DNA from 2 places in the Saccharothrix coeruleofusca genome. Region 2 is predicted to be linked to the other one. Evidence: predicted binding sites of a transcription regulator. Region 2 holds the regulator's gene; the other holds the start of a gene.

Region 1 (3,405 bases), 1.3 Mb from region 2:
GGGCGGCCGGACAGCAGCGACGCCAGCGCGGTCGTCATGGTCACGCCCGCCGACGGGCCGTCCTTGGGCACCGCGCCCGCGGGCACGTGGATGTGCACGCCCCGCTCGGCCAGCTCCGCCGCCCCGCTGTCGTGCGAGCGCAGGTAGGACAGGGCGATCTGGGCGGACTCCTTCATCACCTCGCCGAGCTGCCCGGTCAGCGTGACCCCGGACGCGCCGGTGCCGCGCTCGGCCAGCGACGCCTCGACGAACAGCACGTCGCCGCCCGCGCCGGTGACCGCCAGGCCCGTGGCCACGCCGGGCACCGCGGTCCGCTCGGCCGACTCCGGGGTGAACTTGGGCGAGCCCAGGTAGCCCCGCAGGTCGGCCACGTCGACCGAGACCGGCAGCCGCGCCTGCTCCAGCGCGACCTTGGCGGTGATCTTGCGCAGCACCCGCGCCAGCGACCGCTCCAGCTGCCGCACGCCCGCCTCGCGGGTGTACTCGCCCGCCAGCTTGCGCAGCGCGCCCTCGGTGACCGAGACGTCCTCGGGCGTCAGGCCCGCCCGCTCGACCTGCCGGGGCAGCAGGTGGTCGCGCGCGATGGTGACCTTCTCGTCCTCGGTGTAGCCGTCCAGCCGCACCAGCTCCATGCGGTCCAGCAGCGGCGCCGGGATGGCCTCCAGCACGTTGGCGGTGGCCAGGAACACCACGTCGGACAGGTCGAGCTCGACCTCCAGGTAGTGGTCCCGGAAGGTGTGGTTCTGCGCCGGGTCCAGCACCTCCAGCAGCGCCGCGGTCGGGTCGCCCCGGTAGTCCGCGCCCACCTTGTCGATCTCGTCCAGCAGCACCACCGGGTTCATCGAGCCCGCCTCGGAGATGGCCCGCACGATCCGGCCGGGCAGCGCGCCGACGTAGGTGCGCCGGTGGCCGCGGATCTCGGCCTCGTCCCGCACGCCGCCCAGCGCGACCCGGACGAACTCGCGGCCCATCGCCCGCGCCACCGACTCGCCCAGCGAGGTCTTGCCCACGCCGGGCGGGCCGACCAGCGCCAGCACCGCGCCGCTGCGCCGCCCGCCGACCACGCCCATGCCGCGGTCCGCGCGCCTGCGCCGCACCGCCAGGTACTCGGTGATGCGCTCCTTCACGTCGTCCAGGCCCGCGTGGTCGGCGTCCAGCACCGCCCGCGCGCCCGCGATGTCGTAGGAGTCCTCCGTGCGCTTGTTCCACGGCATCTCCAGCACCGTGTCCAGCCACGTGCGGATCCAGCCGACCTCGGGGGACTGCTCGGCGGTGCGCTCCAGCTTGTCCACCTCGGCCAGCGCGGCCGCGCGGACGTGCTCGGGCAGGTCCGCGCCCTCGACGCGGGCCCGGTAGTCCTGCTCCTCGGTGGCGGGCCTGCCGTCCAGCTCGGCCAGCTCCTTGCGGATGGCGGCGAGCTGCTGGCGCAGCAGGAACTCCCGCTGCTGGCGCTCCACGCCCTCCTTGACGTCCTTGCGGATGGTCTCCGCCACGTCCAGCTCGGTCAGGTGCTCGCGGCCCCACTCCAGCAGCTTCTCCAGCCGCTGGGCCACGTCGCTGGTCTCCAGCAGCCACACCTTCTGCTCGTCGGTCAGGTACGAGGCGTACCCGGCCAGGTCGGCCAGCGCGGAGGGCTCGTCGACCTGCTGCACCGAGTCGACCACCTGCCACGCGCCGCGCTGCTGGAGGATCGTGGTGACCAGGCCGCGGTACTCGCGCGCCAGCTCGCGGGTGCGCTCGTCCGGCGCGCTCTCGTCGGCGACCGTCGCCTCCACCCACAGCGCCGCGCCGGGCCCGGTGGTGCCGGTGCCGATGCGCACCCGGCTCTCGCCGCGCACGACCGCGGCGCGCTCACCGCCGGAGAGCCTGCCGACCTGCTCGATCACGGCCAGCGTGCCCACCTTGGCGTACTTGCCGTCCAGCCGCGGCACCAGCAGCACCCTGGCCTTCGCGCCGTCGGAGGCCGCCGCGCTCGCGGCCTCGACGGCGGCGCGCGCCTCGGCGCGGGCGTCCGACCCGGTCAGCCGGATCGGCACGACCATGCCGGGCAGCACGACCACGTCGTCCAGCGGCAGCAGCGGCAGCGCCAACGTCTCGCCCATCAGCTTCCTCCAAAGTTGAGTCCGTCAGGCTCAACCAGGTTGAGCGGGGCTTTGTTTCCGCGCGCTGTTCGCCCTGAGCGAGCGACAGGGGTTGTGCCCGCGCGGCCGGACCGGAACGATCGGCCCGTGGAACAGGCGAGTTGGGTGCCGGCGTCGGTCGACCTGGACCGCCCCAGCGCGGCCCGGATGTACGACTACTACCTGGGCGGCTCGCACAACTTCGCGGTCGACCGCGAGGCGGCCAAGGCCGTGGAGAAGATCTTCCCCGGCATGGCGGGCGCGGCGCGGGCGAACCGCTCGTTCCTGCGGCGCGCGGTGCGCTACCTGGTGGCGCGGGGCGTCGACCAGTTCCTCGACCTGGGCTCGGGCATCCCGACCGTGGGCAACGTGCACGAGATCGCCGACCAGGCCCGCGTGGTCTACGTGGATGTCGAGCCGGTGGCCGTGGCGCACAGCACGGCCCTGCTGCGGGACAACCCGAGGGTCACCGCCATCCAGGGCGATCTTCGTGATCCCGAAGGCGTGCTCGGGCACGAGCGCGTGCGCGAGTGGCTGGACTTCGACCGCCCCATCGGCCTGCTCATGGTCGCGGTGCTGCACTTCGTCCCGGACTCCGACGGCCCGCACGAAGCGGTGGCCCGGTACGTGCGGGCCCTGCCCGGCGGCAGCTACCTCGCCATCTCCCACGGCACCCTCGACGGCGTCGCCCCCGAGCACGTCGTCGAGGGGCGCCAGGTGCAGGACATCTACCAGCGCAGCGACAGCCAGCTGGTGCTGCGCCCGCACGCCGAGGTCGCGGCCTTCTTCGCGGGCCTGGACGTGGTCGAGCCGGGGGTCGTCGCGCTGTCGCAGTGGCACCCGGACTCCGAGGACGACTTCATCAGCGCCTACGCCGGGGTCGGCCGCAAGGCGTGACTTGTGCGCGCACCCCCCAGGGGGGCACGATCGCGCCGTTCTCGACCACACGAGGAGAGCCGCGATGGAGCAGGCGAGCTGGGTTCCCGCGTCGGTTGACGTGGACCGGCCGAGCACGGCCCGGATGTACGACTACTACCTGGGCGGCTCGCACAACTTCGCGGTCGACCGCGAGGCGGCCAAGGCCGTGGAGAAGATCTACCCCGGCATGGCCGGCGCGGCGCGGGCGAACCGCTCGTTCCTGCGGCGCGCGGTGCGCTACCTGCTGGCGCAGGGGATCGACCAGTTCCTCGACCTGGGCTCGGGCATCCCGACCGTGGGCAACGTGCACGAGATCGCCGACCAGGCCCGCGTGGTCTACGTGGATGTCGAGCCGGTGGCCGTGGCG
Region 2 (3,405 bases):
CGATCCGACGGGTTAGTGTCCCCCGCGTCGGGGAGGAAGCTTGACGAGGACGTAGCGCCTTGCTGGCGCCGCTACGAACGTGGAGACTGCGCCCGGACCATGACTGCGAACGCTGTGTTGAGCCCACTCCCGACGCCGCCGCACCGCGAGCCGCCCCCGGGGGTCACCGCCATGGTGCGGATGATCCGGGAGAGCTTCGCGGTGGTCGAGCCGCGCCAGGAGGAAGTCGCCAAGTTCTTCTACGGGATGCTCTTCAGCCTCGCCCCGGCGACCCGTGAGATGTTCCCGGTCAACATGGAGGTGCAGCGCAGCAGGCTGCTGCGCGCCCTCGTGCACGTCGTGCAGATGGTGGACCGGCCCGACGACCTGATCCCGTTCCTGCGCCAGCTCGGCCGCGACCACCGCAAGTTCGGCGTGGTCTCCGCGCACTACGAGTCGGTCGGCACGGCGCTGCTCGCCGCGGTGAAGAAGTACGCGGGCCCGGTGTGGACCCCCCAGGTCGAGATGGCCTGGGCCGAGGCGTACACGATCATGGCCCGCTCCATGCAGGAGGCCGCGCACGCCGACGAGGGCCCCGCCTACTGGCGCGCCACCGTGATCGACCACCAGCGGGTCAGCTGGGACCTGGCCGTGGTGCGGCTGCAGCCCGACCACCCGGTGGACTACCGCGCGGGCCAGTACGTCAGCGTCGAGACCCCGCAGCGCGCCCGCCTGTGGCGCTACTACTCGCCCGCGAACGCGCCGCGCGAGGACGGCATCATCGAGTTCCACATCAGATCCGTGGAGGGCGGCTGGGTCAGCCGCTCGATCGTCGGCCACACCCAGCGCGGCGACGTGTGGCGGATCGGCCCCCCGATGGGCCGCCTCGGCGTGGACCGCAGGCGCGGCAACGACATCCTGATGGTCGCGGGCGGCACCGGCGTGGCCCCCATGCACGCCATCATCGACGAACTGGCCCAGTGGGGCGAGAACCCCAGGGTGCACCTGTTCATGGGCGGGCGCACCAGGGACGATCTCTACGACCTGGAGAACCTCCAGCGGGTCGCCGCCACCAACCCGTGGCTGACCGTGGTCCCGGTGCTGGAGTCCGCCCACGGCCTGCGCGGCGTGGAGCAGGGCACCCTGGCCGACGTGGTGACCCGCTACGGCACCTGGGAGGACCGGGACGTGCTGGTCTGCGGCTCGCCGTCGATGATCCGCGCCACGGTGTCCCGGATGCTGGTGGCGGGCACGCCGCTGGACCGGATCAAGTACGACCCGTTCACCCTGGACTGAGCGCGAACGCCCGCCGCGACCCCCAAGAGGGGTCGCGGCGGGCGAAGAGCGCTCGTCAGCGCTTCTGCTGGGGCTTCCAGACCACCAGCGCGGTCTCGTGCCGCACCGGCACCAGCTCACGCCGGTAGGAGGCGTGCACCGAGGCCGCCGCGTGCTCGGCGGCGGCCATCGCCGACGCCAGCTGCTCGGTCAGCTCGGCCACCTTGGCGCGCAGCGCCCCGACCTCGTTCTCCAGCTCGATGATCCGCTTGATGCCCGCGAGGTTGACCCCGTCCTCCTGGGACAGCCGCTGCACCTCGCGCAGCAGCACGATGTCCCGCATGGAGTACCGCCTGCCGCCGCCGGGCGTGCGGCCGGGCGAGACCAGCCCGAGGCGGTCGTAGCTGCGCAGGGTCTGCGCGTGCAGACCGGACAGCTGGGCCGCCACGGAGATCACGAAGAACGGCGTGTCCTCGTCGGTGCCGGGCGGGAACGGGAAACTCATGACCTGCCCTTCTCCTCCAGCAGCGCGTTGAGGTCCGGCCGGGGGTCGTGCCCGGCCGTGGCCAGCGCGTAGTTCTCCAGCGCTTCGCGGGCCTTGGCGTCCATGTTGTTCGGCACGGCCACCTGGAGCGTGATGAGCAGGTCGCCGACCTGCCCGTCCCGCCGGGCGATGCCCTTGCCCTTGGCGCGCATCACCCGCCCGCTCGCGGTCCCGGCGGGGACCTTCACGGTCACCTTGCCCTCCAGCGTGGGCACCGTCAACGTGGTGCCCAGCGCCAGCTCGGGGAAGGTCACCGGCACGGTGACGGTCAGGTCGTTGCCCGCGCGCCCGAACACCGGGTGCGGGTTGACGTGCACCCGGACGTACAGGTCGCCGGTCGGCCCGCCGTTGCGGCCCGGCTCGCCCTGGCCCGCCAGCCGGATGCGCTGGCCGTCGTCCACCCCGGCCGGGATGCGGATGGTCAGCGTGCGCGTCCTGGTGCTCACGCCGTCGCCGCCGCACTCCGGGCACGGGTCGTCCACCACGCGGCCGGTGCCCCGGCAGTCCTGGCACGGCTCGGAGAACGCGAACGCCCCCTGGCTGCGCGTGACCAGGCCCGCGCCGCCGCAGTTGGCGCACGTCCGGGGCGTGGTGCCCGGACGCGCCCCGGACCCGCCGCAGGTGCCGCAGGCCGCCGGGCTGGACAGCCGCATGGGCACGGTGGCCCCGCGCACCGCCTCGGTGAAGTCGATGCGCACGTCGGTCTCGACGTCCTCGCCGCGCCGCGGCCGGGTGGCCGAGGCCGCCCCGCCGCCGCGCCGGTTGAACAGCCCGCCGAGCAGGTCGCCCAGCCCGCCGCCCATGCCGCCGGGCTGCGCCCCGGCGCGGCCGAACAGGTCGCCCACGTCGAAGCCGCCGCCACCGCCGAAGCCGCCGGGGAAGCCCCCGCCGCCCGCGAACAGGCGGCGGGCCTCGTCGTACTGCTTGCGCTTGGCGGCGTCGGAGAGCACGCCGTAGGCCTCGGAGACCGCCTTGAACCGCGCCTCGGCCTTGGTGTCACCGGGGTTGGCGTCGGGGTGCAGCTCCCGCGCCAGCTTCCGGTACGCCTTCTTGATCTCCTCGGCCGAGGCGTCGGAGGAGACGCCCAGCTCGCGGTAGAAGTCCTTCTCGATCCAGTCCCTCGCGCTCACGGCCGGACATCCCTCCCCTCGGTGCTGATCCGATCAGTCCTGCTGCTCATCCACGTCCTGCGGCGGCTCGGCCGCGGGCTCGTGATCGGTCACGGCCACCAGCGCGGGCCGCAGCACGCGCTCGCCGAACCGGTAGCCGCGGCGCAGCACCGCGGTCACCGTCGGGCCGCTGACGTCGGGCGAGGTGCTGTGCTGCACCGCCTCGTGGACCGCCGGGTCGAACTCCTCGCCGTCGTGGCCGAAGGGCTCAAGGCCGACCCCGTGCAGGGTGTTGACCAGCTTGTCGGCCACCGCCTTGAACGCGCCGGTCAGGTCGCCGTGCGCGCCCGCCCGCTCCAGGTCGTCGAGCACGCCCAGCAGCTCGCCTGCCACCTGCGCCTTGGCGTTGCTGACCACCAGCTCCCGGTCGCGCTCGACGCGCTTGCGGTAGTTGGCGTACTCCGCGGTCAACCGCTGCAGGTCGGCGGTGCGCTCGTC

Evidence for each region. The regulator HspR, encoded in region 2, represses chaperone genes until heat shock. The targets are predictions, from matches to a motif close to ANNTTGAGTNNNNNNNACTCAANNT.
Region 1: lon (endopeptidase La) is a predicted target of HspR. The motif match lies at 2,115-2,139, and genes of this name have one in related genera.

The regions. Positions count from the first base shown of each region.
Region 1 covers NZ_JAGINV010000001.1:5,174,523-5,177,927, reverse strand. The annotation lists gene lon (endopeptidase La) at 1-2,102, opposite strand, end outside; gene JOF41_RS23185 (SAM-dependent methyltransferase) at 2,229-3,017, shown strand; gene JOF41_RS23180 (SAM-dependent methyltransferase) at 3,082-3,405, shown strand, end outside.
Region 2 covers NZ_JAGINV010000001.1:6,460,926-6,464,330, forward strand. The annotation lists gene JOF41_RS29650 (FAD-binding oxidoreductase) at 172-1,275, shown strand; gene JOF41_RS29655 (heat shock protein transcriptional repressor HspR) at 1,331-1,759, opposite strand; gene dnaJ (molecular chaperone DnaJ) at 1,756-2,928, opposite strand; gene grpE (nucleotide exchange factor GrpE) at 2,962-3,405, opposite strand, start outside.